DNA from 2 places in the Pseudonocardia sp. ICBG1142 genome. Region 1 is predicted to be linked to the other one. Evidence: riboswitches for the same ligand, from Rfam matches in the RefSeq annotation. Region 1 holds a riboswitch; the other holds the start of a gene.
What was found. A riboswitch is a leader RNA that binds a small molecule or an ion and turns the genes downstream of it on or off. The one in region 1 is predicted to bind glycine.

Region 1 (19,930 bases):
CAGTGGGCTCCCCCCGGTCGTCGGGGACGGCCGCCCGCCGATGCTCCTGGTCGGGCTGGCCGCGGCGGTCGCGGTGTGCGCGCTGGTGCTGCCGGGGTTCTCCGGCTCGTTCCTGCTGCTGGTGTTCGGGCTCTACGAGCCGACCCTGCGTGCGGTGCGCGACCTGGACCTGGCCTACATCGCGGTGTTCGGGCTCGGCGCCGTGGTCGGGCTCGTGAGCTTCGTGTCGGCGCTGACCTGGCTGCTGGAGCACCACCGCCGCACCCTCATGGTGATCATGACCGGCGTGCTGCTGGGGGCGCTGCGGGCGCTGTGGCCCTGGCAGGACGACGCCCGCGGTGTGCTGGCGCCCGACCCGGGCTGGTGGTGGATGCTGCTCCCGGCCGCGGCGGGTGCCGCGCTCGTCCTGACGATCATGGCCGTCGAGCGGCGGGTCGGCGGGCCCCGGCCTCAGCGGGGCAGCCACTCCGGACGCCCGGAGCCGCGCGGGACGAGCACCGTGCGGTACTCCCCCGGCGTCGCGCTCATCGTGACCTGGTCGGTCACCCCCTGGTAGTGCCCGAGCGGGGTCTGCGCGGTGAACGTCTCCGGGGCGGGGTAGGCGTGCCGCTCCCCGGTGCCCGCGACCTCGCGGGCGTAGCCGAGGTCGAGCACCCCGAGCTCCAGCATCCAGAGCGCGGCCCGGGCCAACGACACCTCCACCGCCCAGGACCCGCCCTCCACCGCGCGGCGGCGCAGGGCAGCGGCGATCCCGGCGGCGGTCAGCCAGGACACGATGTAGTCGTTGACGACCAGGATCGGCGAGAGCCGGGGCGTCACCGTCGGGTCGGTGGCCGAGCCGCCCTCCAGGGTCATCATCCCGACCAGGGTGCCCGCGGACTGGTCGAACCCGACGCGGTGCGCCCACGGTCCGACCGGCCCGTGCAGGGTGTTCGTCGCGTGCACGATGCCCGGCCGCACCGCGGCGGCCTCCTCGGCGGACAGCCCGAGCCGGGCCAGGTAGCCGGGGCGGCGGTTGGCGTAGAAGACGTCGGTCTCGGCGAGCAGCCCGCGCAGCAGCGCGGCGCCGTCGGCGGCGTGCGGGTCCACCGTGGCGGACCGGACGCCGACGTTCGCGGTGACGTAGGTGCTGTCGTGCTCGAACTCCGTGGGGCGCCAGATGTTCAGCACGTCCGCGCCGTGCAGGGCCAGCGCCCGCCCGGTCCCGGCACCCGCGATGACGTGGCCCATCCCGAGCGCGCGCAGCCCGTCCAGCGGGAGGTCGGCGCGGCGGCGCTGCGGGAACGGCTCGGGCGGCGCGTCGCCGATGCGGCGCAGGGTGATCGGCGGGGTGCCGGCCAGCGCGGCGTGCTGCTCGGTCGCGAGCCACTCGCCGGGGGTACGGGCCATCGGCATGACGATGCCGACATCGCTCGCGGCCTCCTCCAGCTCGGCGGCGTCCCACCGGGCGATCGCGTCGGCGACGCCGCTCTCCGGGGCCCCGAGGAAGGTCTCGGCCCGGGCCCGCAGCGCGGGGTAGGGATTGAGCGGCATCACCCAGCGGTCGTCGCGGGTGCGGTGGAACGAGAACCCCAGCGCCTGCGAGGTGATCGCCGGGCTGGCGGCCGGGTACCCGTTCACCAGCTCCCAGCGGCGGTCGTAGAACGGGCAGAGGCGGTGCGGGGCGCGCCGGACGTCGACGGTCACGTCCTGACCGTCGCCGCCGCGGTCGCGGTGCACCGCGGCCATCCCGACCGACTTCGCGGCGAGCGCGACGGCCGCACCGCCCCCGAGGCGCAGCGCGCTGGGCACGACCGGGTCGGCACCGACGAACGCGACCCGCCCCCCGGCGTCGGCGCCGCTCATCCCGACGCAGCCCAGCAGCCCGTCGAGCGCGGCGCCGGGGTCGAAGGCGTCGTCGGTCGCGGGGGACGCGACGTTCGCGAGGATGCGCTCGGCAGTGGCGTCACCGGCAGTGGCGTCACCGGCAGTGGCGTCACCGGCAGTGGCAGCGGCGGGGGTGGTCATGCGGTGGGTCCTCCCACGTACTTGGCCCGCAGGTACTCGCCCACGGACTTGCCGATCTGGTCCACGCGCAGGTTGGCCGAGCCGCCCGAGCCGAGCAGCCCGACGAGCACCAGGTGCACCGCGCGCAGGTGCGGGAACTCGTGCCGGACGATGCGGCCCTCGGCCTCGGGGAGCAACGCGGCCGCCCGCTCGGTGGTCAGCGTGGCACGCAGCCAGTCCCAGTGCGCGGGGTCGCGGCACCAGACGCCCACGTTGGCGTTGCCGCCCTTGTCCCCGGCCCGCGCCCAGGTGTACTCGCCCAGCTCGACGGGCGGGCCGGTCGGCGCGGGCAGGTCCGGCTCCGGGTGCACCGGCTGTGCGGTCTCGTCGGGGGTCGCGGTCCGCGAGGCGCGCGGGACCTCGACCCGGCTGCCGTCGTCGAGGACGGCGTGGTGGTCGAGCAGCGCGGACTCCAGCAGCGCCGGCCAGTACTCGATCCGCGGCCACGGCTGCGACGCCCGCGGCGCGTGCCCGTCGTGGTGGAACCCGGGGAAGCCCTGCAGGTACAGCGACCCGACGGCCGGGGAGAACCGGAGCAGCGGCTCCTTCTCGCGGGCGGTCGCGATCACCCGGATCGGGACGGTCGCCGCCCACTGGGTCGGCGGGTCGACCGCCGCGACACCGAGCGGGGTGACCTCCAGGGTGTCGACGTGGCCCTCCAGCGCCGCGCGCAGCTGGTTGCGCAGCAGCTCCACCTTGCCCTCGACGTCGGGAGCGGTGCAGAACAGCATCGTGGAGATCTCGTAGCCGATGGGGGCGAACACCGCGACCTTCGCCGTGGGCGGCGGCGGGGACCCGGTGACCGGACCGATCGCGACCCGGTCCGGTCCCTCCTGGCTCAGCCGCACGGTGTCCAGGTGCACGGTGACGTCCGGGTTCAGGTAGCGCGGGCCCTGGATCTCGTAGAGCAGCTGCGCGGTGACGGTGTCGACGGTGACCGTGCCGCCGTCGCGGGCGTGCTTGGTGATCACCGAGGAGCCGTCGGCGGCGCCCTCGGCGATCGGGAACCCGGGGCGCAGCATGCCGGGCACCGAGCGGAAACCGGAGAAGTTGCCGCCGGTGGCGTGCGCGCCGCACTCGATGACGTGCCCGGCGGTCACCGCCCCGGCCAGCGCGTCGACGTCGTCGGGGCCCCAGCCGTGCCACCAGGCCGCCGGCCCCGCGGTCAGCGAGGCGTCGGTGACCCGCCCGGTCACGACGACGTCGGCGCCGGCGGCCAGCGCGGCGGCGATCCCGAACCCGCCGAGGTAGGCGTTCGCGGTGATCGGGGCGAACCCCCAGTCCTTGAGCGGGGCCCCGGTGTCGAGGTGCTCGAGCCCGTGGCCGTCGGCGTGGAAGTCGGCCAGCCGGTCGAACACCCCGTCCCCGGCGACGTGGGCGACCCGCAGCGACAGCCCGGCCGCCGCGATCCGGTCGCGCAGCTCCTGCGCCATCCCGGCCGGGTCGAACCCGCCGGCGTTGGTGACGACCCGGACCCCGCGGCGGGCGATCTCGGGCAGGTGCGGGGTGAGCTGGTCGAGGGCGTAGGCGACGTAGCCGGGGCCGCCGCGCCCGGCCGCGGCGGCGAGGGCGGCGAGGGTGATCTCGGCGAGGTAGTCGCCCATCAGGACGTCGACCGGGTCCCCGGCCATCGCCTCGTCGACGGCCGTGTACCGGTCGCCGAGGTAGCCGGACACGTTCGCGATACGCACGGGACGGGAGGCCATGCCGGTCACGGTAGGCCGCCGGTCAGGGGCGCGACCAGGACCGATGACCGCACCTGGGCGTGACCTCTAGGGTCACGCCCCGTGGAGCTGTTCCATCTGCGCTACTTCCTCGCCGTCGCCGACGAGCTGAACCTGACGCGGGCGGCGGCCCGGCTGCACCTGGCCGCGTCGCCGTTGTCGCGACGGGTCCGCGACCTGGAGCGGGAGCTCGGCGCGCCGCTGTTCACCCGGTCCGCGCGCGGGATGGCGCTGACCGCGGCCGGGCGGGCACTGCTGCCGCGGGCCCGGGACATCGTCGCCCGGGTCGAGGCGCTGCCCGGCGCGCTCGCCGCCGCCGACGGGCACCCGGTCGTCGTGGTGGGGATGGCCCCGGACGTGACGGCGGCGGTCCGCGACGGCTTCCTGGAGCGTCTGCGGGCCGCGCGCCCGGAGCTGGCGGTGCGGATCCGCCCCGGCACCTCTGCGGAGCTGGCCCGCGCGGTCGCCCGGCGCGAGCTGGACCTGGCCTTCGTCCACGGCGCCGTCGACGACCCCGGGCTGAGCGCACGACGGGTGGAGACCCGGCCGGCCGCCGTCGCCGTCGGGCACGGGCGGGGTTTCGACGACCGGACCGAGGTCGCCCTGGAGGAGCTGGCGGACCTGCCGTACGTGTCCATCCGCTACGACGCCGCCCCGTCGGTCTACCGGGCCACCGGGGAGCTACTGGCCCGCCACGGGGTGCACCGGCGAATCGAACTCGACACCCACAACCCCGGCGACCTGACCCACGTCGTCGCCTCCGGGGAGGCGTTCACACTGGTCGGACTGGGGTCGGGGGCGACGCACAAGGCGTTCGTCGGGGAGCCCGTGCACGTGCTGCCGGTGACCGGGGCGCAGGTGCGCCTGGGCACCGACGCGGTGTGGCGCACCGACCGGGCCGCCGACCCCGGCGACGTCGTCGGACTGCTGGCGGCCGCCGCCGGGACGCCGACGGGGCCCGTGGCGTGACGCCACGGGCCCCGCTGCGGTGCGGTCGGATCAGACGCGGGCCGGGGCCCGGTCTCGGGTCCCGAACCCGGCCTCGATCTCGTCGAGGGTCTGGTGCGCGGTCTCCCGGGCCGACCAGGCCGCCGCCGCCGCGACCAGACAGATGACGCCGCCGAAGACGGCGACCGGCAGCCAGCCGGTGACGCTGTTCTCGGCCAGCGCGGCGGCGATGGTCGGGGCGAAACCGCCGAACGCGAAGCCGATCTGGGTGCCGACGGCCATGCCGGTCAGGCGGACCTTGGCCGGGAACATCTCCCCGTAGAACGAGGGCCAGACACCGTTGGCCGCGCTGTAGACCACCCCGGAGAGCAGGATGCCCGCGCCGAACACGAACAGGTACTCGCCGGTGGACACCGCCCACAGGTAGACGGCGAGCAGGACCGCGCTGCCCAGTGCGCCCGCGACGAACACCGGGCGGCGTCCGACCCGGTCGGACAGCGTGGCGAACAGCGGGATCGCGGCCAGGGCCACGACGTTCGCGCTGACGACGACCCACAGCATCGTCGAGCGCTCCAGGCCCACGGTGTTCACCGCGAAGGACAGCGCGAAGACCGTCATCAGGGTGCTGACCGAGGCGACGGTCGCGGCGAGGCTGACGCGCAGCAGGTTCGGCCAGTGGTCACGGAACAGCGCGGCGATCGGGAGCTGCTCCGCGGCCCGCGGGGACCCCTCGGTGTCGGCCACCTCCGTCGCGAAGACCGGGGTCTCGTGCAGGGTGCGCCGGATCAGCACACCGGCGACCATCACCAGCACGCTCGCCCAGAACGGCACCCGCCAGCCCCAGGACAGCAGCGCCTCCTCCGGGAGCAGCGCGATCGGCAGGAACACCGCGGTCGCGATGATCTGCCCGCCCTGGGTGCCGGACAGGGTGAAGCTGGTGAAGAACGCGCGCCTGTGCTGGGGCGAGTGCTCCAGGGTCATCGAGTTGGCGCCGGCCTGCTCACCGCCCGCGGACAGGCCCTGCAGCAGTCGGCAGGTCACCAGCAGCACCGGCGCGAGCACGCCGACCTGGCCGTAGGTCGGCAGGAAGCCGATCGCCAGCGTCGCGACGCCCATCATCATCAGCGTCGAGACCAGGACCTTCTTGCGGCCGAACCGGTCGCCGATGTGTCCGAACAGCACCGCGCCGAGCGGGCGGGCGACGTAGCCGAAACCGAAGGTCGCCAGCGACAGCAGCGTGCCGGCCACCGGGCTCGAGTCGGGGAAGAACACCTTGTTGAACACCAGCGCCGCAGCGGTGCCGTAGATGAAGAAGTCGTAGTACTCCAGGGCGCTGCCGACCCACGCGGCCAGGGCGGCCCGTTTCGGCTGCGCCTCCGGCGCGCTCGGCGCGGCGGCGGACGGTTGCTGGCTCACGGTGGCTCCCGGCGTGTGCGACGTTGCAGGCACTTGATGACGCGGTCGACGGCCCGGGCGGCGAGCCGCTCGTCTATGTACCGTCTGGTTAGGTACCGAATAGTGAGTTGCGACGCGGGGCGTGTCAAGAGCCGGATGGACGCCGGCGCGGTCACCCCGCCAGGGGTTCTCCGTCGACCCTGCGGTCGGTCCTGCCGGGCACCTGCCACAGGCCCCTGCCACAGGCTCCGCCGTCAGTCCTGCCCGACACGCGCGGTCAGGTACTCCACGACCAGGTCGCCGACCATGCGGCGGTAGTGCCCGCGCCGCTGCGGGTCCAGCAGGTCGCGACCGAAGATGGCCGAGACGGTGTGCCGGTTGGCCACCCGGAACACGCAGAACGAGCTGATCAGCACGTGGACGTCGAAGGCGTCGACGTCGTCGCGGAACAACCCGGCCTCCCGGCCGCGGGCGAGGATGGAATCGAGCACGCCGAGCGCGGGCCCGGCGAGCCCCGCGCGCAGCGGGGAGGAGCGCAGGTGCTCGGCGTGGTGGATGTTCTCGATCGCGACCAGCCGGATGAAGTCCGGGTGCGCCTCGTGGTGGTCGAAGGTGAGCTCCGCGACCGCCCGCACCGCCCGTGCCGGGTTGAGGTCCGACACCGACAGCTGCTGCTCCAGCGCCCGGATCCCGGTGTACGCGCGTTCGAGAACGGCCAGGTAGAGACCCTGCTTCGAGCCGAAGTAGTAGTAGAGCATCCGCTTGGTGGTCCGGGTGCGCGCGGCGATCTCGTCGACCCGCGCCCCGGCGAGGCCCCGGTCGGCGAACTCCGCGGTCGCCTCGTCGAGGATCTCGGTGCGGGTGCGCTCGGCGTCGCGCTGCCGGACGCCCTCCTCTGGTACCGCCGCCACCGCGACCCCCCTCCACCGGTCCGCGCCACCGGGATCCCGGTGGCGCCCCGGACTCTACGGATCGTCGGCCGTTCCCCCTGGCCGACGGACCCACCGTCCAGTATAACTAACCGTACGGTACATAGATCCGAGGAGGGATCCGTGCGGAGCAGCAACGAGACCCGGCGCGAGACCGACGCCGCCGCAACCGGCACACGGGTGCGGACGGGGTTGATCGGCGCCGGCATCGGTCCGTCGCTGTCCCCCGCCCTGCACGAGCGCGAGGGCGCGGCGCACGGCCTGGACCTGACCTACACGCGTTTCGACCTCGATGTCCTCGGGCGCGACCCCGACGCCGTCGGCGACCTGCTCGCCCGGGCCCGCGCGCAGGGCTACGCCGGGGTCAACGTCACCCACCCCTGCAAGCAGCGGGTGATCGGCCACCTCGACGTGCTCGCCCCGGACGCCGCCGCGATCGGCGCGGTCAACACCGTCGTCATCGGTGCGGACGGGGCGCTGACCGGGCACAACACCGACTGGACCGGCTTCCGCGACGGCTGGCGGGCCGGGCTGCCCGGCGCCGCGACCGGGCGCGTCGTGCTGCTGGGCGCCGGGGGTGCCGGTGCCGCGGCCGCCTACGCCATGGCCCGCGAAGGCGTCGGCGTCCTGCAGATCGTCGACGTCGACGGTGCCCGCGCCGCCGCACTCGCCGCGTCGGTGACCCCGCACCTGTCCCCCGGCGCGCACGCCACCGGGCACCCGCTGCCCGCACTGTCCGCGCTGCTCCCGGGGGCCGACGGCCTCGTGCACGCCACCCCGACGGGGATGGCCGAGCACCCCGGACTCCCCCTCGACCCAGCGCTGCTCGCCACCCGTCCGTGGGTCGCCGAGATCGTCTACCGGCCGCTGGACACCGCGCTGCTCGCCGCCGCCCGCGCCGCGGGCTGCCGCACCGTCGACGGCGGTGCGATGGCCGTGCACCAGGCGGCGGAGGCGTTCCGGCTGTTCACCGGCGCCACACCGGATCCGGCGCGGATGCTCGCCCACCTGGCCGAGCTCGTCACCGCCGAGCAGGCGGCGGCCCGTGTCGCCTGAGCCCCGCCCCCCGCACGGGCCCGCGCGTCTGTCGCTGGCCACGGTCTGCCTGTCCGGCACGCTGGAGGACAAGCTCGCCGCCGCCGCGACCGCCGGGTTCGACGGGGTCGAGATCTTCGCGCCGGACCTGCTCGCCGACCCCGAGTCCCCGGCCGGGATCGGCGCCCGCTGCCGCGACCTGGGCCTGTCGGTGGACCTGTACCAGCCGCTGCGCGACATCGACTCGACCGATCCCGCCCGGTTCGCCGCGAACCTGCGCCGCGCGGACGCGACCTTCGAGGTCATGGCCGGCCTCGGCGCCGACACCGTGCTGGTGTGCTCCTCGGTGTCCCCCGACGCCGTCGACCCCGCCACCGACGCCGACCTGCTCACCACCCAGCTGCACACCCTCGCCGACCGGGCCCACGAGCGCGGGCTGCGCGTCGCCTACGAGGCGCTCGCCTGGGGCCGGCACGTCGACACCTGGGACGCCTCCTGGGACGCCGTGCGCGCCGCCGACCACCCCGCGCTCGGGCTGTGCCTGGACTCCTTCCACATCCTCGCCCGCGGCTCGGACCCCGCTCCGATCGCCGACGTCCCCGGCGACAAGCTGTTCTTCCTCCAGCTCGCCGACGCCCGTGAGCTGTCGATGGACGTGTTGTCCTGGAGCCGTCACCACCGGCTGTTCCCCGGCCAGGGCGGGTTCGACCTGCCCGCGTTCCTCGCCCCCGTGCTGAGGGCCGGGTACACCGGACCGCTGTCGCTGGAGGTGTTCAACGACGTCTTCCGCCAGTCCGACCCGGTCCGCACCGCCGTCGACGCCCGCCGCTCGCTGATCGCGCTCGCCGAGGCCACCGCACGGGCCGGCGCCGGGACCGATCCCGTGGGCACCGCGGCGCCGGCCCTGCGCGGGACGGCGTTCGTCGAGCTCACCGCGCGCCCGGAGCTGGGGCGGGTGCTGCGCGCCCTGGGGTTCAGCCGCACCGGGGTGCACCGCACCAAGCAGGTCGAACGCTTCGAACAGGGCGACGCCCGGCTGCTGGTGAACGCGGCGGGCGACGGCACCGGCGCGGTCGCCGCGATCGCCGTCGAGTCCGCGGACCCGGCCGCCGCCGCCCGCCGCGCGGCCCGGCTGTGCGCCGCCCCCGTCCCCCGGGTCACCGGGCCCGGCGAGGCCGAGCTCGCCGGGATCACCGCCCCCGACGGCACCGCGGTGTTCCTGTGCCGCACCGACGGCGACGCCGGACGGGCCTGGCCGCACGACTTCGTCGCCGTCGACGAGCCCCGCTCCCCCGGCACCGGGATCACCGGCATCGACCACATCGGGCTCACCCAGCCCTACGACGCGTTCGACGAGGCGGTCCTGTTCCACCGCGCCGTGCTCGGCCTCGACACCGTCGGCGACGGCGAGTACGCGGCCCCGTTCGGATTGGTCCGCAGCCGCGCGCTGGCCGACCCGGACCGCAGCGTCCGGCTCGCCCTGACCGTGTCGGTGCTGCGCCGCGGCGGGTGGAGCCCGGCCGTCGCCGACCCGCAGTACGTGGCCCTGGCCTGCGACGACGTGCTCGCCACCGCGGCCGCCGCGCGGGCGGCCGGGGTGCCGCTGCTCCCGGTCCCGGCGAACTACCACGACGATCTCGCCGCCCGCCTCGACCTGCCCGCGGCGACCGTCGCGGCCTACCGGGAGCTCGGTGTCCTGCACGACCGCGACGCTGCCGGTGACTACCTGCAGGTGTGCACCGAGCTGCTCGGGGGCCGCCTGTTCCTGGCCCTGGTGCAGCGCACCGGCGGCCACGACGGGCACGGCTGGGCCGACGCCCCGGTGCGGATGGCGGCCCATCGCCGGTCCCGGCTCGCCCGGGCCTGAGCGGCGCCGCTACCGTCCCGGCGTCGGTCGCGGAGGGGAGTTGCAGGTGCGTCGCTGGGGTTGGTTGCTCGTCCTGGTCGTCGGGGTCGCGCTGTTCGAGGCGGTCCGCCGGGTCCTGCTCGTCACGCAGAACCCCAACCTGGTGCCGTCGCTGATCCTGCTCGGCGCCGCGGTCGCCCCGGCCGCGTTCGTGGCCTTCGTGCTCGGGCGGCGGCTGGACTACTCGATCGGCGCGGGCCCGATCGCGCTGGTCGCGTTCCTCGGCGGGGTCGTCGGCGTCGTCGCGGCGGGGCTGCTGGAGTTCGACGCGCTGCGGTCGCTGGGCAGGATGCCGATGCTGGGCGTCGCGCTGATCGAGGAGTCGGCCAAGCTCGTCGCGCCGCTGGTGGTGCTGCTGCTGACCGCCCGCCGCGGGCACCCCGCGGACGGGCTGCTGGTCGGGGTCGCCTCCGGTGCCGGCTTCGCCGCGCTGGAGACGATGGGCTACGGCTTCGTCGTGCTGGTCCGCTCGGGCGGCGACCTGGGCGCCGTCGACGACGTCCTGCTCCTGCGCGGCGTGCTCAGCCCGGCCGCCCACATGGCCTGGACCGGGCTCACCGCGGCCGCGCTGTGGTACGCGGCCCGGCGGCGCACCGGGCGGGCCGCCGGACGGGCGCTGCTGGTGTTCGTCCTGGCCGTCGCCCTGCACACCACCTGGGACAGCATCGGCGGGTTCGTCGCCTACGGCGTGCTCGCGGTGCTGAGCCTCGGCCTGCTCACCGGGTTCGCCCACCGGCTCCCGCACCGCGCCCCCGGCACCGCGCTGCCCGCCTGACCCCCTCAGGTGCTCTGTTCGGCCGTGGGCTGCGCGGCCAGGCGCGCCGAGTAGATCGAGTAGCCGTCGAGCCACCGGGCCACCGCGGTGGCCACCAGCGTCGCGACGACCAGCGGGACGGCGATCGCGAACCCGGTGCCGGTCAGCTCCAGCACCAGCACCAGCCCGGCCAGCGGCGCCTGCATCCCGGCCCCGATCATCGCGGCCGCCCCGACCAGGGCGAACGTGCCGACCGGGGTGCCCGGCCACAGCGCCGACCAGACCCCGCCGAGCGCGGCCCCGAGCAACGCGCCGGTGCACAGGGTCGGGGTGAACAGCCCACCGGACGCGCCGCTGCCCAGGCACATCGCCGTCACCAGCGGCTTCAGCACGGCCAGCAACGCGAACAGCAGCAGCGCCCCGCCACCCAGGAAGGCCTGCTCGGCCAGGTCCGCGCCGTTGCCGTAGAGCTGCGGGAACGCCAGCCCGGCCACGCCGAGCAGCCCGAACGCGGCGACCGGGGCGGCGATCCGCCACCACGTCCGCCGGGGCCCGTGGTGCGACACGAACCCGATCAGCCGGACCCAGCCGGTCGCGAGGACCCCGATCAGCACGCCCGCGGGCACCGCCCACACCAGCAGCGACGGCGTCGTCACCGGGTCCGGCAGGCCGGGGTAGACCGGCCCGGCGGGCAGGTAGAGCCAGGCGACGACGGTGGCGGTCGCGGTGCAGGCCAGTGCGGGCAGCACCACCGGCAGACGGACGGTGCCGACGAGCACCTCGGCGACGAACAGCGCCCCGCCCAGCGGCACGTCGTAGACGCACGCCAGCCCGGCGCCCGCACCGCAGGCGACCAGCAGACGTCGCTGCTCGACCGACAGGCCGCCCCAGCCGGCCAGGACCGCGCCCCACACCCCGCCCATCAGCTTGGGCGCGGCCTCCCGGCCGAGCGAGGCGCCCAGCCCGACGACGACCTCCGACAGCACCGCGGTGCCCGAGCTGCGGCGCACCCCGAGCCGGGCGTCACCGGTCCAGATCGCGTCGTCGACGTCGGTGCGGCCGGGGACGAACCGGCGCAGCAGGTACCCACCGACACCGGCGACGAGCCCGGCCACCAGCAGCGGCCAGATCCGCCCCCAGGCGTCGGCCCGCTCGACCGCCGCGCCGAGCCCTTCTGCCGCCCCGGATCCCCACGCCCACTCCGACACCGCGTGCAGCAGCGCCATCAGCGCGATCCCGGACAGCCCGGCGGCGATCCCGGTCACGACGAGCAGCACCCAGAACCGGGCGGTCAGCGGCGACGCGCCGTCGCCGGTGACGTTGGGCTGGTCGGTCGCGGCCCGCTTCGACCGGACCCGCGTCCGCAGGACGGGGGCGGGGACCCGGAGGCGCTCACTCGGTCGGTGTGACACCCCTCCATGATCCCCGACCTGTCCGGACACCCTCCCGACGGGTGGGCAGAGATCAGGCGAAGGCCTCCGGCGGCGGGCAGGAGCAGACCAGGTTGCGGTCGCCGGGGGCGCCGTCGATCCGGCGTACCGGCGGCCACACCTTCCGGTCGTGCACCCCCGGGGTGACCCCGGTCGGGTACGCGGCCAGCTCCCGCGGGTACGGGTGGTCCCACTTGTCGTCGGCCAGGCAGGCCGCGGTGTGCGGGGCGTTGCGCAGCGGGTTGTCCTCGGCGGGCCACTCCCCCGCGGCGACCCGGTCGATCTCGCCGCGGATCGACACCATCGCGGCGACGAACCGCTCGATCTCGGCCAGGTCCTCGGACTCGGTCGGCTCGACCATCAGCGTCCCGGCCACCGGGAAGGACATGGTCGGGGCGTGGATGCCGTGGTCGATCAGCCGCTTGGCGACGTCGTCGACGGTCACCCCGGTCTCCTTGGTCAGGATCCGCAGGTCGAGGATGCACTCGTGGGCGACCGCGCCGTCGGCGCCCGAGTAGAGCACCGGGAAGTGCTCCCGCAGTCGGGTGGCGACGTAGTTGGCGGCGGCCACCGCGGTGAGCGTGGCGCGGCGCATCCCGTCGGTGCCCATCATCCGCAGGTAGGCCCAGGAGATCGGCAGGACGCCGGGCGAGCCGTACCGGGCGGCCGAGACCGCGCCGACCCCGCCGTCGGACACGGGCGTGCGACCGGGCAGGAACGGCACCAGGTGCTCGGCCACCGCGACCGGGCCGACGCCGGGCCCGCCGCCGCCGTGCGGGATGCAGAAGGTCTTGTGCAGGTTGAGGTGGCTGACGTCGCCGCCGAAGGCACCCGGGCGGGCCACCCCGACCAGGGCGTTCAGGTTGGCGCCGTCGACGTAGACCTGGCCGCCCGCGTCGTGCACCGCGGCGCAGACGTCGCGGACCCCGGCCTCGTAGACACCGTGCGTCGACGGGTAGGTGATCATCAGCGCGGCGAGCCGGTCACCGTGCTCGGCGATCTTGGCGTGCAGGTCGTCGAGGTCGACGTCGCCGCCCGGCGCGGTCCCGACGACGACCACCCGCATCCCGGCCATGACCGCCGAGGCGGCGTTCGTGCCGTGCGCCGAGGCGGGGATCAGGCAGACGTCGCGGTCGGCCGCCCCGCGGCTGCGGTGGTAGGCGGCGATGGCGAGCAGCCCGGCGAGCTCGCCCTGGCTGCCCGCGTTGGGCTGCAGCGACACCGCGGCGTAGCCGGTGAGGTCGGCCAGCCAGGTCTCCAGCTGCTCGATCATCTCCCGGGTGCCGACCGTGTCGGACTCGGGCGCGAGCGGGTGCAGGTCGGCGAACTGGGGCCAGGTCACCGCCTCCATCTCGGCGGCGGCGTTGAGCTTCATGGTGCACGAGCCCAGCGGGATCATCGTGCGGTCCAGCGCGAGGTCGGCGTCGGCGAGGCGACGCAGCCAGCGCATCAGCGCGGTCTCGGACCGGTGGTCGTGGAACGTCGGGTGCGTGAGGTACTCACCGGTGCGACGTAGGCCGGCGGGCAGCGCGTCGGCGGTCTCCCGGTCGAGGGCGTCGGCGTCCACCCCGGCGACCCCGAACGCCGCCCACACCGCGTGCAGGTGCGCCACGGTGGTGATCTCCGAGGTGGCGACGCCGACCTCGTCGTCCGAGGCCCGGCGCAGCGCGATCCCGGCCTCGTGCGCGGCGGCGACCACGGCGTCGGCGCGGCCGGGGACCCGGGCGAGCACCGAGTCGAAGAACGCGTCGTGGACGATCTCCACCCCGCCCGACCGCAGGCCGGCGGCGAGGACCGCGGCCATCCGGTGGGTGCGGGTGGCGATGTCGCGCAGCCCGTCCGGGCCGTGGTAGACGCCGTAGCAGGCGGCCATGACCGCGAGCAGGACCTGTGCCGTGCAGATGTTCGAGGTGGCCTTCTCCCGGCGGATGTGCTGCTCACGGGTCTGCAGCGCCAGGCGCAGGGCGTAGTGGCCGTCGGCGTCGCGGGAGACGCCGACGAGCCGGCCGGGCAGCTGCCGGGCGTGGCGCTGCCCCACCGACAGGTAGCCGGCGTGCGGGCCGCCGAAGCCGAGCGGCACCCCGAAGCGCTGGGTGGAGCCGATCGCGGCGTCGGCGCCGAGCTCCCCGGGCGGGGTGAGCAGGGTCAGGGCCAGCAGGTCCGCCGCGACGGCGACGAGCGCCCCGCGGCCGTGCGCGGCCTCGATGAGGCCCGACGGGTCGGCGACCCGCCCCGAGGCGCCCGGGTACGACAGCAGGACACCGAAGAACTCGCCCTCGGGCAGCACGCCGTCGGCGAGGTCGGCGACGACCAGCTCGATGCCGAGCGGCTCCGCGCGGGTGCGCAGCACGTCCACGGTCTGCGGCAGCGTGTCGGCGTCGACGACGAACCGCGGGCTGGTCGAGCGGTTGGCCCGGCGCAGCAGCGTCATCGCCTCGGCGGCGGCGGTGGCCTCGTCGAGCAGCGACGCGCCGGCGACCGGCAGCCCGGTCAGGTCGGACACCATCGTCTGGAAGGCCAGCAGCGCCTCGAGCCTGCCCTGGCTGATCTCGGGCTGGTACGGCGTGTACGCGGTGTACCAGGCCGGGTTCTCCAGCACGTTCCGGCGGATCACCGACGGGGTGCGGGTCCCGTGGTAGCCGTAGCCGATCATCGGGACGGTCACGGTGTTGCGCCCGGCCATGGCGCGGAGCTCGGCCAGCATCTCGGCCTCGCCGACCGGCGCGGGCAGCGAGGCCCCGACCGGCTCGGCGGCGCGGATGGTGTCGGGCAGCGCGCGGGCGGCGAGCGCGTCGAGCGAGTCGACGCCCAGCACCTCCAGCATCCGGGCCAGGTCGCCGGGGCGGGGCCCGATGTGGCGCTCGGCGAACGGGAGCCCCCGCTCCAGCTCGGCGAGGGTGGGACGGTGCTCGGACGTCGGGCTCACGGCGCCTCCGGAGGTCGTCGGGCGGATTCGGGGCAGGGCAACTCGCCCTCCCCCTCTGTCCGTACCCGGAGACCGGGCGCCTGAGAGATTCACCGGAGGCTTCCGGCTTTCCCCGTCGGCGGACGGCTCCCCGCGTGCGCGGGTGACCCGTCGCTTTCCAGAGGCGTCTCGACCGCGCGGTCCGTGTGCCTGAGAGATTCCGGGAAGGGGTTGCTCCTTCGGCGCCCGGGCTCGTTCCCCGGGGCTCTCCCGCGCGGCGTCGACGACTACCGGGTCAGCCTACCTGCGTAGTTCTGCGGCGTCGCCGCCTGCGCCGTCTCGTCACACTCGTGTCATGTCGAACACCAGCGCTCCGAACACCACCCCGGCCACCACCGCCGCGTTCCACATGCAGGCGATGCTGTCCTTCGGCGTGTCCCTCGCCGCCGTCGTCGTCGGGACCGTCTACCTGCCCGTCGACGGCTGAGTGAAGGCGTTCCTCGCGATCGCCGTGCTGTACGCGATCACCTCGGCGTTCACCCTGGCGAAGTGTGTCCGGGACCGGCAGGAGTCCCTGACCGTGGTCAACCGGGTCGACCAGGCGCGGATGGAGAAGCTGCTCGCCGAGCACGACCCGTTCCGCTCGGTGGCGTGAGCGGATCCGCCTCAGGAGATGGCCTCAGGAGATGGCGCGGCGCGCGCGGCGGCGCGCCAGCTCGTCCTCGGGGGCCTCGTCGACGGTGCCGCCGTCGGCCCGCTCGGCCGGGAAGTCCTTGATCACGCCGGAGATCTCGCGCATCGCCCCGGAGACGGCGATGCCGAACACGCCCTGCCCGCCCTGCAGCAGGTCGACCACCTCCTCCGGGGAGGTGCACTCGTAGACGGTGGTGCCGTCGGAGAACAGGGTGATGCCGGCGAGGTCACGGATCCCGCGCCGACGCAGGTGCTCGACGGCGATCCGGATGTTCTGCAGCGAGACACCGGCGTCGAGCAGCCGCTTCACGATCTTGAGGACGAGGACGTCCTTGAAGGAGTACAGCCGCTGGCTGCCCGACCCGGCGGCACCGCGGATGGACGGCACGACGAGCCCGGTGCGGGCCCAGTAGTCCAGCTGTCGGTAGGTGATGCCGACGACCTGACACGCGGTCGGGCCGCGGAAGCCGACCAGGCGGTCGGTCACCCCGTCGAGCCCCGCACCGACGAGCGGGTCCGGGAACAGCTCTCCCTGACCCGGCCCCTCGGGTGGTGGCGTCTGCACCGCGCGGTCTCCTTCGTTCGGGACCGTGGACCGTCCTCTACCATGTGACTCTGGGTAGTGGGTGAGTTCCACGGATGTCATCAGTCGAGATGACGGTAGGCCCAGCGGCCGGGGTGGTCAACGCGGCTCGCCGACCTGGGCGTACCGGACACCCGGCCGGGTCGCCGGGCACACAGGGCGTACGGCCGCCGAACGGTCGGTGACGTCGGTGAACGGTCGGACCGCGGTCCGTGCGTTCCCACTGCCGGGTGACGGCGGTGGTGACCCGCACGGATCAGCCCGGCTGGGCACCGCGGAAGTCCTCCGGCGACACGGAGTCGAGGAACTCGCGGAACTTCTCGACCTCGTCCTCCTGCTCGTCGGGGATGACCAGTCCCGCCTCGGCGAGGACGCTCTCGTCGGCGTGCACCGGGACACCGATCCGGAGCGCCAGCGCGATCGAGTCGCTCGGCCGTGCGGACACCGTGACACCACCGTCGAAGATCAGCTCCGCGTAGAAGGTGCCCTCCTGCAGGTCGGTCACCCGCACCTGCTCGAGCCGCCGCCCGAGTGCTCCGATCACGTCCTTGAGCAGATCGTGGGTCAACGGCCGCGCGGGCTTGACCCCCTGCTGCTCCAGGGCGATCGCCGTCGCCTCCACCGATCCGATCCAGATCGGGAGGTATCGGTCGCCGTTCGTCTCCCGCAGCAGCAGGATCGGCTGGTTCGCCGGAAGTTCGACCCGGACGCCCACGACGCGCATCTCGCTCATCAGCCCGCCTCCCCGGCCCTGTCGGGCCTGTCGGACCACCCGGGTGGACACGCCACCCCGGCCGCCCTGATCGCCTTGCTCGCCCTGACCCGCGCGGTGGACCCGACGGCTCCGTGTCGTCACCGTGGTGTCGTCACCGTCGTCGTTGCCACCGCACTGCCACCGACACCTGATGACGCTACACGGCGGTCCGCCCGGACGCGCGCCTCCGGACGGGGAGTGACGGGGTCCGTTCGACGATCGTCACACGCCCGTCGCGCACGGCGTGTCGGCTCGACACCCGCTGGTCCCCGTCCACGCCGAAGGCCCGCCGCACCAGGGGGTACCGGAGCACCCCCGGCCGCGACGGGCCGGTCACACGCGGGGCTCCGTGCACGGCGCCCGCGGCACCGCCGTCAGAGACGGCGGCAGAGACGGCGCGGACGGCGCCACCGCACGGGACCCGGGTCAGCCCTGGGCGCCGGGCTCGCGGGGCCCGGTCAGGAACACCAGGCGGAACTTGCCGATCTGCACCTCGTCGCCGTTGGCGAGCACGGCCGTGTCGACCGGCTCACGGTTGACGTAGGTGCCGTTGAGGCTGCCGACGTCGACCACGACGAACTCACCGGCGTCGCGGCGGAACTCCGCGTGCCGCCGGGAGACAGTGACGTCGTCGAGGAAGATGTCGCTGTCGGGGTGCCGGCCGGCGCTGGTGGTCGGCACGTCCAGCAGGAAGCGCGAGCCGGCGTTCGGACCGCGCCGGACGACGAGCAGCGCCGACCCGGCGGGAAGCCCGTCGACACCCGAGACGGCGGGCTCGGCGGCCGGCTGCTCGACGTCGGCGAGGAAGTCCGCCCGGAAGACCGACGTGGTCTCCGGTGCGCGCTCCGGTGGCACGTCGCGCGGGTCGTTCGTGGTCACCTCGGGGACTCCTCCTCGCGGATGCGGTACCCGGACGGCGTCCGGGCGGGCAGGTCTGTTCGGGGCCGGGTGTCCCGGCCCCTTCCGGACGACACGTCCAGGGGATGTGAACCTACCGGTCGGAGCGGCCGGGGCGATACGGAGGTCCGCGTGCCGTGCTGCGTGGTGCGGCGGGCGGCCGGCTCAGTCGCCGTCGGCCAGCTGGCGGTAGGCGTCGGCGGCGAGCAGGCCGTCGGGCGAGGCCCCGTCGGCCAGCCGGATCTCGACGATCCACCCGTCGCCGTAGGGGGCGGAGTTCACCAGCTCCGGGGCGGCGTCGAGCCCGTCGTTCACGGCGACGACCTCACCGCCGACCGGGGCGTAGATGTCCGACACCGACTTGGTCGACTCGACCTCGCCCATGGCGTCGCCCGCGGCGAGGGTGTCACCGACGGTCGGCAGCTGCACGAACACGACGTCCCCGAGCTGCGACTGGGCGTGGTCGGTGATCCCGACCCGGACCACCCCGGCCCCGCTGCGGCGCACCCACTCGTGGGCCTCGGTGTAGGACAGGTCCGACGGAATCTCCGAGCTCACGCCGCGGAGCCTATCCCCCGGCCCGGTCGTGATCGAACCGGGTCGCCGGGGCAGGGACGCCCGGCGCCGGGCGGCGCAGCGCCAGCCGGAACTGGGCCAGGTAGAGCAGCCCCGACCACAGGTAGAGGGCCACGCCCCAGATGGCGAAGGCGTTCGCGACGACACCGACCACGGCCTCGGCGGGTGTCGGGCCGTCGCCGAGCAGGAGCAGCGGAAAGGCGTAGAGCAGCACGAAGGTGGCGGCCTTGCCGAGGTAGACGACCTCGAAGGGGCCGTAGCCGCGGTGGCGCAGCACGAACACGCAGCCTGCGAGGACGACGTCGCGGGCGACCAGGGCGACCACCGCCCACCACGGGACGATGTCGCGCGCGGCCAGCCCGACGAGCGCGGCCAGGATGTAGAGGCGGTCCACGGCCGGGTCGAGCATGGCGCCGAACCGGCTGAACTGGTCCAGGACACGGGCGAGCTTGCCGTCGAGCCAGTCGGTGAACCCGCCGATCGCCAGCACCGCGACGGCCCAGCCGTCGGCCTCCGGGCCGAGCATCAGCCACAGGAACAGCGGCACCCCGGCCAGGCGCAGCATGCTGAGCGCGTTCGGGACGGTCCAGAGCCGGTCGTCGTCGGTGGGCGGGCCCACGGTGTCGTGCACCGAGTCCCGGACCGTGTCGCGCACCGTGTCCCGGACGGTGTCGCGGGCCTCGCGGACCGAGTCGGCGGCCTCGCGGGCGCTGCGGCGCACCGCGGCCGCCCGTCCGGTGTCGCTCTCCCTGCCCACACCGGGCACCCTAGTCGTCGGGTCGGGGTGTGCGGGGCGCCCCGTCGGGGTGAGGATGGGGACATGACCGACACGAACGTCTCCCTCCGTGACATCCAGGCCCCGCTCAAGCAGCAGTACCGCGACGACCCGGAGTCGGCGGTCATCACCCTGAAGGCCGACGGCGAGCTCGGCTCCGGTGTGGCGTGCAAGGTCTCCACCGGCCAGGCGATGGCCGAGGCGGGCCTGCACCCGGCCACCGGCGGCGACGGCACCCAGCTGTGCTCGGGCGACATGCTGCTGGAGGCCCTGGTGGCCTGTGCCGGGGTGACCCTGCGCGCGGTGGCGACCGCGCTGGAGCTCGAGGTGCACGGCGCCGTGCGGGCCGAGGGCGACCTCGACTTCCGCGGCACGCTCGGCGTCGCGAAGGACGCCCCGGTCGGGTTCCGGGACATCCGGCTGTCGTTCGACGTCGACATCCGCGACGGCGACGCGCCCGCGGCGCAGGACAAGGTCGCGACCCTGGTGAAGCTGACCGAGCGGTACTGCGTCGTCCTGCAGACCATCCAGGGCAGCGCGACCACCTCGGTCGCGGTCAACCCGGCCGCCTGACCCCGCC
Region 2 (11,076 bases), on a different contig from region 1:
TCATCCCGACGAGCAGGAGGACGAGGTCGAGAAGTTCCGCGAGTTCCTCGACTCCGTGTCGCCGGAGGACTTCCGCGGTGCCCAGCCGGGCTGATCCGTGCGGGTCACCACCGCCGTCACCCGGCAGTGGGAACGCACGGACCGCGGTCCGACCGTTCACCGACGTCACCGACCGTTCGGCGGCCGTACGCCCTGTGTGCCCGGCGACCCGGCCGGGTGTCCGGTACGCCCAGGTCGGCGAGCCGCGTTGACCACCCCGGCCGCTGGGCCTACCGTCATCTCGACTGATGACATCCGTGGAACTCACCCACTACCCAGAGTCACATGGTAGAGGACGGTCCACGGTCCCGAACGAAGGAGACCGCGCGGTGCAGACGCCACCACCCGAGGGGCCGGGTCAGGGAGAGCTGTTCCCGGACCCGCTCGTCGGTGCGGGGCTCGACGGGGTGACCGACCGCCTGGTCGGCTTCCGCGGCCCGACCGCGTGTCAGGTCGTCGGCATCACCTACCGACAGCTGGACTACTGGGCCCGCACCGGGCTCGTCGTGCCGTCCATCCGCGGTGCCGCCGGGTCGGGCAGCCAGCGGCTGTACTCCTTCAAGGACGTCCTCGTCCTCAAGATCGTGAAGCGGCTGCTCGACGCCGGTGTCTCGCTGCAGAACATCCGGATCGCCGTCGAGCACCTGCGTCGGCGCGGGATCCGTGACCTCGCCGGCATCACCCTGTTCTCCGACGGCACCACCGTCTACGAGTGCACCTCCCCGGAGGAGGTGGTCGACCTGCTGCAGGGCGGGCAGGGCGTGTTCGGCATCGCCGTCTCCGGGGCGATGCGCGAGATCTCCGGCGTGATCAAGGACTTCCCGGCCGAGCGGGCCGACGGCGGCACCGTCGACGAGGCCCCCGAGGACGAGCTGGCGCGCCGCCGCGCGCGCCGCGCCATCTCCTGAGGCCATCTCCTGAGGCGGATCCGCTCACGCCACCGAGCGGAACGGGTCGTGCTCGGCGAGCAGCTTCTCCATCCGCGCCTGGTCGACCCGGTTGACCACGGTCAGGGACTCCTGCCGGTCCCGGACACACTTCGCCAGGGTGAACGCCGAGGTGATCGCGTACAGCACGGCGATCGCGAGGAACGCCTTCACTCAGCCGTCGACGGGCAGGTAGACGGTCCCGACGACGACGGCGGCGAGGGACACGCCGAAGGACAGCATCGCCTGCATGTGGAACGCGGCGGTGGTGGCCGGGGTGGTGTTCGGAGCGCTGGTGTTCGACATGACACGAGTGTGACGAGACGGCGCAGGCGGCGACGCCGCAGAACTACGCAGGTAGGCTGACCCGGTAGTCGTCGACGCCGCGCGGGAGAGCCCCGGGGAACGAGCCCGGGCGCCGAAGGAGCAACCCCTTCCCGGAATCTCTCAGGCACACGGACCGCGCGGTCGAGACGCCTCTGGAAAGCGACGGGTCACCCGCGCACGCGGGGAGCCGTCCGCCGACGGGGAAAGCCGGAAGCCTCCGGTGAATCTCTCAGGCGCCCGGTCTCCGGGTACGGACAGAGGGGGAGGGCGAGTTGCCCTGCCCCGAATCCGCCCGACGACCTCCGGAGGCGCCGTGAGCCCGACGTCCGAGCACCGTCCCACCCTCGCCGAGCTGGAGCGGGGGCTCCCGTTCGCCGAGCGCCACATCGGGCCCCGCCCCGGCGACCTGGCCCGGATGCTGGAGGTGCTGGGCGTCGACTCGCTCGACGCGCTCGCCGCCCGCGCGCTGCCCGACACCATCCGCGCCGCCGAGCCGGTCGGGGCCTCGCTGCCCGCGCCGGTCGGCGAGGCCGAGATGCTGGCCGAGCTCCGCGCCATGGCCGGGCGCAACACCGTGACCGTCCCGATGATCGGCTACGGCTACCACGGGACCCGCACCCCGTCGGTGATCCGCCGGAACGTGCTGGAGAACCCGGCCTGGTACACCGCGTACACGCCGTACCAGCCCGAGATCAGCCAGGGCAGGCTCGAGGCGCTGCTGGCCTTCCAGACGATGGTGTCCGACCTGACCGGGCTGCCGGTCGCCGGCGCGTCGCTGCTCGACGAGGCCACCGCCGCCGCCGAGGCGATGACGCTGCTGCGCCGGGCCAACCGCTCGACCAGCCCGCGGTTCGTCGTCGACGCCGACACGCTGCCGCAGACCGTGGACGTGCTGCGCACCCGCGCGGAGCCGCTCGGCATCGAGCTGGTCGTCGCCGACCTCGCCGACGGCGTGCTGCCCGAGGGCGAGTTCTTCGGTGTCCTGCTGTCGTACCCGGGCGCCTCGGGGCGGGTCGCCGACCCGTCGGGCCTCATCGAGGCCGCGCACGGCCGCGGGGCGCTCGTCGCCGTCGCGGCGGACCTGCTGGCCCTGACCCTGCTCACCCCGCCCGGGGAGCTCGGCGCCGACGCCGCGATCGGCTCCACCCAGCGCTTCGGGGTGCCGCTCGGCTTCGGCGGCCCGCACGCCGGCTACCTGTCGGTGGGGCAGCGCCACGCCCGGCAGCTGCCCGGCCGGCTCGTCGGCGTCTCCCGCGACGCCGACGGCCACTACGCCCTGCGCCTGGCGCTGCAGACCCGTGAGCAGCACATCCGCCGGGAGAAGGCCACCTCGAACATCTGCACGGCACAGGTCCTGCTCGCGGTCATGGCCGCCTGCTACGGCGTCTACCACGGCCCGGACGGGCTGCGCGACATCGCCACCCGCACCCACCGGATGGCCGCGGTCCTCGCCGCCGGCCTGCGGTCGGGCGGGGTGGAGATCGTCCACGACGCGTTCTTCGACTCGGTGCTCGCCCGGGTCCCCGGCCGCGCCGACGCCGTGGTCGCCGCCGCGCACGAGGCCGGGATCGCGCTGCGCCGGGCCTCGGACGACGAGGTCGGCGTCGCCACCTCGGAGATCACCACCGTGGCGCACCTGCACGCGGTGTGGGCGGCGTTCGGGGTCGCCGGGGTGGACGCCGACGCCCTCGACCGGGAGACCGCCGACGCGCTGCCCGCCGGCCTACGTCGCACCGGTGAGTACCTCACGCACCCGACGTTCCACGACCACCGGTCCGAGACCGCGCTGATGCGCTGGCTGCGTCGCCTCGCCGACGCCGACCTCGCGCTGGACCGCACGATGATCCCGCTGGGCTCGTGCACCATGAAGCTCAACGCCGCCGCCGAGATGGAGGCGGTGACCTGGCCCCAGTTCGCCGACCTGCACCCGCTCGCGCCCGAGTCCGACACGGTCGGCACCCGGGAGATGATCGAGCAGCTGGAGACCTGGCTGGCCGACCTCACCGGCTACGCCGCGGTGTCGCTGCAGCCCAACGCGGGCAGCCAGGGCGAGCTCGCCGGGCTGCTCGCCATCGCCGCCTACCACCGCAGCCGCGGGGCGGCCGACCGCGACGTCTGCCTGATCCCCGCCTCGGCGCACGGCACGAACGCCGCCTCGGCGGTCATGGCCGGGATGCGGGTGGTCGTCGTCGGGACCGCGCCGGGCGGCGACGTCGACCTCGACGACCTGCACGCCAAGATCGCCGAGCACGGTGACCGGCTCGCCGCGCTGATGATCACCTACCCGTCGACGCACGGTGTCTACGAGGCCGGGGTCCGCGACGTCTGCGCCGCGGTGCACGACGCGGGCGGCCAGGTCTACGTCGACGGCGCCAACCTGAACGCCCTGGTCGGGGTGGCCCGCCCGGGTGCCTTCGGCGGCGACGTCAGCCACCTCAACCTGCACAAGACCTTCTGCATCCCGCACGGCGGCGGCGGGCCCGGCGTCGGCCCGGTCGCGGTGGCCGAGCACCTGGTGCCGTTCCTGCCCGGTCGCACGCCCGTGTCCGACGGCGGGGTCGGCGCGGTCTCGGCCGCCCGGTACGGCTCGCCCGGCGTCCTGCCGATCTCCTGGGCCTACCTGCGGATGATGGGCACCGACGGGATGCGCCGCGCCACGCTCACCGCGGTGGCCGCCGCCAACTACGTCGCCACCCGACTGCGGGAGCACTTCCCGGTGCTCTACTCGGGCGCCGACGGCGCGGTCGCCCACGAGTGCATCCTCGACCTGCGGATCCTGACCAAGGAGACCGGGGTGACCGTCGACGACGTCGCCAAGCGGCTGATCGACCACGGCATCCACGCCCCGACCATGTCCTTCCCGGTGGCCGGGACGCTGATGGTCGAGCCGACCGAGTCCGAGGACCTGGCCGAGATCGAGCGGTTCGTCGCCGCGATGGTGTCGATCCGCGGCGAGATCGACCGGGTCGCCGCGGGGGAGTGGCCCGCCGAGGACAACCCGCTGCGCAACGCCCCGCACACCGCGGCCTGCCTGGCCGACGACAAGTGGGACCACCCGTACCCGCGGGAGCTGGCCGCGTACCCGACCGGGGTCACCCCGGGGGTGCACGACCGGAAGGTGTGGCCGCCGGTACGCCGGATCGACGGCGCCCCCGGCGACCGCAACCTGGTCTGCTCCTGCCCGCCGCCGGAGGCCTTCGCCTGATCTCTGCCCACCCGTCGGGAGGGTGTCCGGACAGGTCGGGGATCATGGAGGGGTGTCACACCGACCGAGTGAGCGCCTCCGGGTCCCCGCCCCCGTCCTGCGGACGCGGGTCCGGTCGAAGCGGGCCGCGACCGACCAGCCCAACGTCACCGGCGACGGCGCGTCGCCGCTGACCGCCCGGTTCTGGGTGCTGCTCGTCGTGACCGGGATCGCCGCCGGGCTGTCCGGGATCGCGCTGATGGCGCTGCTGCACGCGGTGTCGGAGTGGGCGTGGGGATCCGGGGCGGCAGAAGGGCTCGGCGCGGCGGTCGAGCGGGCCGACGCCTGGGGGCGGATCTGGCCGCTGCTGGTGGCCGGGCTCGTCGCCGGTGTCGGTGGGTACCTGCTGCGCCGGTTCGTCCCCGGCCGCACCGACGTCGACGACGCGATCTGGACCGGTGACGCCCGGCTCGGGGTGCGCCGCAGCTCGGGCACCGCGGTGCTGTCGGAGGTCGTCGTCGGGCTGGGCGCCTCGCTCGGCCGGGAGGCCGCGCCCAAGCTGATGGGCGGGGTGTGGGGCGCGGTCCTGGCCGGCTGGGGCGGCCTGTCGGTCGAGCAGCGACGTCTGCTGGTCGCCTGCGGTGCGGGCGCCGGGCTGGCGTGCGTCTACGACGTGCCGCTGGGCGGGGCGCTGTTCGTCGCCGAGGTGCTCGTCGGCACCGTCCGTCTGCCGGTGGTGCTGCCCGCACTGGCCTGCACCGCGACCGCCACCGTCGTCGCCTGGCTCTACCTGCCCGCCGGGCCGGTCTACCCCGGCCTGCCGGACCCGGTGACGACGCCGTCGCTGCTGGTGTGGGCGGTGCCCGCGGGCGTGCTGATCGGGGTCCTCGCGACCGGCTGGGTCCGGCTGATCGGGTTCGTGTCGCACCACGGGCCCCGGCGGACGTGGTGGCGGATCGCCGCCCCGGTCGCCGCGTTCGGGCTGCTCGGCGTGGCCGGGCTGGCGTTCCCGCAGCTCTACGGCAACGGCGCGGACCTGGCCGAGCAGGCCTTCCTGGGTGGCGGGGCGCTGCTGCTGTTCGCGTTGCTGGCCGTGCTGAAGCCGCTGGTGACGGCGATGTGCCTGGGCAGCGGCGCGTCCGGTGGGCTGTTCACCCCGACCCTGTGCACCGGCGCGTTGCTCGGGGCCGCGCTCGGCGGGGTCTGGTCGGCGCTGTGGCCGGGCACCCCGGTCGGCACGTTCGCCCTGGTCGGGGCGGCCGCGATGATCGGGGCCGGGATGCAGGCGCCGCTGGCCGGGCTGGTGCTGGTGCTGGAGCTGACCGGCACCGGGTTCGCGATCGCCGTCCCGCTGGTCGTCGCGACGCTGGTGGCCACCGCGGTGGCCCGGTGGCTCGACGGCTACTCGATCTACTCGGCGCGCCTGGCCGCGCAGCCCACGGCCGAACAGAGCACCTGAGGGGGTCAGGCGGGCAGCGCGGTGCCGGGGGCGCGGTGCGGGAGCCGGTGGGCGAACCCGGTGAGCAGGCCGAGGCTCAGCACCGCGAGCACGCCGTAGGCGACGAACCCGCCGATGCTGTCCCAGGTGGTGTGCAGGGCGACGGCCAGGACGAACACCAGCAGCGCCCGTCCGGCGGCCCGCCCGGTGCGCCGCCGGGCCGCGTACCACAGCGCGGCCGCGGTGAGCCCGGTCCAGGCCATGTGGGCGGCCGGGCTGAGCACGCCGCGCAGGAGCAGGACGTCGTCGACGGCGCCCAGGTCGCCGCCCGAGCGGACCAGCACGACGAAGCCGTAGCCCATCGTCTCCAGCGCGGCGAAGCCGGCACCGGAGGCGACCCCGACCAGCAGCCCGTCCGCGGGGTGCCCGCGGCGGGCGGTCAGCAGCAGCACCACCAGCGGCGCGACGAGCTTGGCCGACTCCTCGATCAGCGCGACGCCCAGCATCGGCATCCTGCCCAGCGACCGCAGCGCGTCGAACTCCAGCAGCCCCGCCGCGACGACGCCGACGACCCCGCCGAGGAACGCGACCAGCGCGATCGGGCCCGCGCCGATCGAGTAGTCCAGCCGCCGCCCGAGCACGAAGGCCACGAACGCGGCCGGGGCGACCGCGGCGCCGAGCAGGATCAGCGACGGCACCAGGTTGGGGTTCTGCGTGACGAGCAGGACCCGGCGGACCGCCTCGAACAGCGCGACCCCGACGACCAGGACGAGCAACCAACCCCAGCGACGCACCTGCAACTCCCCTCCGCGACCGACGCCGGGACGGTAGCGGCGCCGCTCAGGCCCGGGCGAGCCGGGACCGGCGATGGGCCGCCATCCGCACCGGGGCGTCGGCCCAGCCGTGCCCGTCGTGGCCGCCGGTGCGCTGCACCAGGGCCAGGAACAGGCGGCCCCCGAGCAGCTCGGTGCACACCTGCAGGTAGTCACCGGCAGCGTCGCGGTCGTGCAGGACACCGAGCTCCCGGTAGGCCGCGACGGTCGCCGCGGGCAGGTCGAGGCGGGCGGCGAGATCGTCGTGGTAGTTCGCCGGGACCGGGAGCAGCGGCACCCCGGCCGCCCGCGCGGCGGCCGCGGTGGCGAGCACGTCGTCGCAGGCCAGGGCCACGTACTGCGGGTCGGCGACGGCCGGGCTCCACCCGCCGCGGCGCAGCACCGACACGGTCAGGGCGAGCCGGACGCTGCGGTCCGGGTCGGCCAGCGCGCGGCTGCGGACCAATCCGAACGGGGCCGCGTACTCGCCGTCGCCGACGGTGTCGAGGCCGAGCACGGCGCGGTGGAACAGGACCGCCTCGTCGAACGCGTCGTAGGGCTGGGTGAGCCCGATGTGGTCGATGCCGGTGATCCCGGTGCCGGGGGAGCGGGGCTCGTCGACGGCGACGAAGTCGTGCGGCCAGGCCCGTCCGGCGTCGCCGTCGGTGCGGCACAGGAACACCGCGGTGCCGTCGGGGGCGGTGATCCCGGCGAGCTCGGCCTCGCCGGGCCCGGTGACCCGGGGGACGGGGGCGGCGCACAGCCGGGCCGCGCGGCGGGCGGCGGCGGCCGGGTCCGCGGACTCGACGGCGATCGCGGCGACCGCGCCGGTGCCGTCGCCCGCCGCGTTCACCAGCAGCCGGGCGTCGCCCTGTTCGAAGCGTTCGACCTGCTTGGTGCGGTGCACCCCGGTGCGGCTGAACCCCAGGGCGCGCAGCACCCGCCCCAGCTCCGGGCGCGCGGTGAGCTCGACGAACGCCGTCCCGCGCAGGGCCGGCGCCGCGGTGCCCACGGGATCGGTCCCGGCGCCGGCCCGTGCGGTGGCCTCGGCGAGCGCGATCAGCGAGCGGCGGGCGTCGACGGCGGTGCGGACCGGGTCGGACTGGCGGAAGACGTCGTTGAACACCTCCAGCGACAGCGGTCCGGTGTACCCGGCCCTCAGCACGGGGGCGAGGAACGCGGGCAGGTCGAACCCGCCCTGGCCGGGGAACAGCCGGTGGTGACGGCTCCAGGACAACACGTCCATCGACAGCTCACGGGCGTCGGCGAGCTGGAGGAAGAACAGCTTGTCGCCGGGGACGTCGGCGATCGGAGCGGGGTCCGAGCCGCGGGCGAGGATGTGGAAGGAGTCCAGGCACAGCCCGAGCGCGGGGTGGTCGGCGGCGCGCACGGCGTCCCAGGAGGCGTCCCAGGTGTCGACGTGCCGGCCCCAGGCGAGCGCCTCGTAGGCGACGCGCAGCCCGCGCTCGTGGGCCCGGTCGGCGAGGGTGTGCAGCTGGGTGGTGAGCAGGTCGGCGTCGGTGGCGGGGTCGACGGCGTCGGGGGACACCGAGGAGCACACCAGCACGGTGTCGGCGCCGAGGCCGGCCATGACCTCGAAGGTCGCGTCCGCGCGGCGCAGGTTCGCGGCGAACCGGGCGGGATCGGTCGAGTCGATGTCGCGCAGCGGCTGGTACAGGTCCACCGACAGGCCCAGGTCGCGGCAGCGGGCGCCGATCCCGGCCGGGGACTCGGGGTCGGCGAGCAGGTCCGGCGCGAAGATCTCGACCCCGTCGAACCCGGCGGTCGCGGCGGCGGCGAGCTTGTCCTCCAGCGTGCCGGACAGGCAGACCGTGGCCAGCGACAGACGCGCGGGCCCGTGCGGGGGGCGGGGCTCAGGCGACACGGGCCGCCGCCTGCTCGGCGGTGACGAGCTCGGCCAGGTGGGCGAGCATCCGCGCCGGATCCGGTGTGGCGCCGGTGAACAGCCGGAACGCCTCCGCCGCCTGGTGCACGGCCATCGCACCGCCGTCGACGGTGCGGCAGCCCGCGGCGCGGGCGGCGGCGAGCAGCGCGGTGTCCAGCGGCCGGTAGACGATCTCGGCGACCCACGGACGGGTGGCGAGCAGCGCTGGGTCGAGGGGGAGTCCGGGGTGCTCGGCCATCCCCGTCGGGGTGGCGTGCACGAGGCCGTCGGCCCCCGGGAGCAGCGCGGACAGTGCGGGCAGCGGGTGCCCGGTGGCGTGCGCGCCGGGGGACAGGTGCGGGGTCACCGACGCGGCGAGTGCGGCGGCGCGGGCACCGTCGACGTCGACGATCTGCAGGACGCCGACGCCTTCGCGGGCCATGGCGTAGGCGGCCGCGGCACCGGCACCCCCGGCGCCCAGCAGCACGACGCGCCCGGTCGCGGCGCCGGGCAGCCCGGCCCGCCAGCCGTCGCGGAAGCCGGTCCAGTCGGTGTTGTGCCCGGTCAGCGCCCCGTCCGCACCGATGACGACGGTGTTGACCGCGCCGATCGCGGCGGCGTCCGGGGCGAGCACGTCGAGGTGGCCGATCACCCGCTGCTTGCAGGGGTGGGTGACGTTGACCCCGGCGTAGCCCTGCGCGCGGGCCCGGGCGAGCAGGTCGCCGACGGCGTCGGGGTCGCGCCCGAGGACATCGAGGTCGAAACGCGTGTAGGTCAGGTCCAGGCCGTGCGCCGCGCCCTCGCGCTCGTGCAGGGCGGGGGACAGCGACGGACCGATGCCGGCGCCGATCAACCCCGTCCGCACCCGTGTGCCGGTTGCGGCGGCGTCGGTCTCGCGCCGGGTCTCGTTGCTGCTCCGCACGGATCCCTCCTCGGATCTATGTACCGTACGGTTAGTTATACTGGACGGTGGGTCCGTCGGCCAGGGGGAACGGCCGACGATCCGTAGAGTCCGGGGCGCCACCGGGATCCCGGTGGCGCGGACCGGTGGAGGGGGGTCGCGGTGGCGGCGGTACCAGAGGAGGGCGTCCGGCAGCGCGACGCCGAGCGCACCCGCACCGAGATCCTCGACGAGGCGACCGCGGAGTTCGCCGACCGGGGCCTCGCCGGGGCGCGGGTCGACGAGATCGCCGCGCGCACCCGGACCACCAAGCGGATGCTCTACTACTACTTCGGCTCGAAGCAGGGTCTCTACCTGGCCGTTCTCGAACGCGCGTACACCGGGATCCGGGCGCTGGAGCAGCAGCTGTCGGTGTCGGACCTCAACCCGGCACGGGCGGTGCGGGCGGTCGCGGAGCTCACCTTCGACCACCACGAGGCGCACCCGGACTTCATCCGGCTGGTCGCGATCGAGAACATCCACCACGCCGAGCACCTGCGCTCCTCCCCGCTGCGCGCGGGGCTCGCCGGGCCCGCGCTCGGCGTGCTCGATTCCATCCTCGCCCGCGGCCGGGAGGCCGGGTTGTTCCGCGACGACGTCGACGCCTTCGACGTCCACGTGCTGATCAGCTCGTTCTGCGTGTTCCGGGTGGCCAACCGGCACACCGTCTCGGCCATCTTCGGTCGCGACCTGCTGGACCCGCAGCGGCGCGGGCACTACCGCCGCATGGTCGGCGACCTGGTCGTGGAGTACCTGACCGCGCGTGTCGGGCAGGACTGACGGCGGAGCCTGTGGCAGGGGCCTGTGGCAGGTGCCCGGCAGGACCGACCGCAGGGTCGACGGAGAACCCCTGGCGGGGTGACCGCGCCGGCGTCCATCCGGCTCTTGACACGCCCCGCGTCGCAACTCACTATTCGGTACCTAACCAGACGGTACATAGACGAGCGGCTCGCCGCCCGGGCCGTCGACCGCGTCATCAAGTGCCTGCAACGTCGCACACGCCGGGAGCCACCGTGAGCCAGCAACCGTCCGCCGCCGCGCCGAGCGCGCCGGAGGCGCAGCCGAAACGGGCCGCCCTGGCCGCGTGGGTCGGCAGCGCCCTGGAGTACTACGACTTCTTCATCTACGGCACCGCTGCGGCGCTCGTGTTCCCGAATCATGATGGTCATCACACACGTCTGCCAAAGTCCCAGGTCAGAGCACCCTACCGCACCGGAGAGACCCTGATGACCGAGCCCCTCGTCGGAACCGACACGCTGCCACCGTACGAACCTGACATGTTTGCGACACTGGGTCCCGCGATCGTGAGGTGGTCCCTGGAGAACGGTCTCCGGGTCCTCGACGGCAAGTCTGCGGGCGCTTTGTTCGTACCCACGCGGTCGTAGTACGCGTTCATTTGCCACTGGTACCGGCTACGCGACGACGGAGAGTTCTACTACCGTGGCGGCGCGATTAGGCTCGCGCGCGGCTCGCTGAAGTCTCCGCTGGGAGCCTGGCTCGCGACCGTGGAACTCACGGGGCCCGT

Region 2: it holds a riboswitch for glycine, as region 1 does, so the genes downstream of both, gcvP (aminomethyl-transferring glycine dehydrogenase) here and gcvP (aminomethyl-transferring glycine dehydrogenase) in region 1, are expected to answer to the same signal.

The regions. Positions count from the first base shown of each region.
Region 1 is NZ_JAHLJC010000031.1:575,738-595,667, reverse strand. It holds gene KPL59_RS26960 (DUF368 domain-containing protein) at 1-556, shown strand, start outside; gene KPL59_RS26955 (CoA transferase) at 451-2,007, opposite strand; gene KPL59_RS26950 (acyclic terpene utilization AtuA family protein) at 2,004-3,752, opposite strand; gene KPL59_RS26945 (LysR family transcriptional regulator) at 3,834-4,739, shown strand; gene KPL59_RS26940 (MFS transporter) at 4,770-6,134, opposite strand; gene KPL59_RS26935 (TetR/AcrR family transcriptional regulator) at 6,368-7,024, opposite strand; gene KPL59_RS26930 (shikimate dehydrogenase) at 7,166-8,098, shown strand; gene KPL59_RS26925 (sugar phosphate isomerase/epimerase and 4-hydroxyphenylpyruvate domain-containing protein) at 8,088-9,944, shown strand; gene KPL59_RS26920 (PrsW family glutamic-type intramembrane protease) at 9,991-10,758, shown strand; gene KPL59_RS26915 (chloride channel protein) at 10,764-12,149, opposite strand; gene gcvP (aminomethyl-transferring glycine dehydrogenase) at 12,202-15,093, opposite strand; glycine riboswitch at 15,261-15,355, opposite strand; gene KPL59_RS37175 (hypothetical protein) at 15,428-15,559, shown strand; gene KPL59_RS37170 (YiaA/YiaB family inner membrane protein) at 15,560-15,727, shown strand; gene KPL59_RS26900 (MerR family transcriptional regulator) at 15,752-16,330, opposite strand; gene KPL59_RS26895 (bifunctional nuclease family protein) at 16,605-17,081, opposite strand; gene garA (glycogen accumulation regulator GarA) at 17,529-17,981, opposite strand; gene gcvH (glycine cleavage system protein GcvH) at 18,165-18,557, opposite strand; gene KPL59_RS26880 (CDP-alcohol phosphatidyltransferase family protein) at 18,568-19,206, opposite strand; gene KPL59_RS26875 (OsmC family protein) at 19,396-19,923, shown strand.
Region 2 is NZ_JAHLJC010000025.1:2,550-13,625, reverse strand. It holds partial or broken gene KPL59_RS13795 (bifunctional nuclease family protein) at 1-94, shown strand, start outside; gene KPL59_RS13790 (MerR family transcriptional regulator) at 369-947, shown strand; gene KPL59_RS36890 (YiaA/YiaB family inner membrane protein) at 972-1,139, opposite strand; gene KPL59_RS36885 (hypothetical protein) at 1,140-1,271, opposite strand; glycine riboswitch at 1,344-1,438, shown strand; gene gcvP (aminomethyl-transferring glycine dehydrogenase) at 1,606-4,497, shown strand; gene KPL59_RS13775 (chloride channel protein) at 4,550-5,935, shown strand; gene KPL59_RS13770 (PrsW family glutamic-type intramembrane protease) at 5,941-6,708, opposite strand; gene KPL59_RS13765 (sugar phosphate isomerase/epimerase and 4-hydroxyphenylpyruvate domain-containing protein) at 6,755-8,611, opposite strand; gene KPL59_RS13760 (shikimate dehydrogenase) at 8,601-9,533, opposite strand; gene KPL59_RS13755 (TetR/AcrR family transcriptional regulator) at 9,675-10,331, shown strand; gene KPL59_RS13750 (hypothetical protein) at 10,565-10,936, shown strand.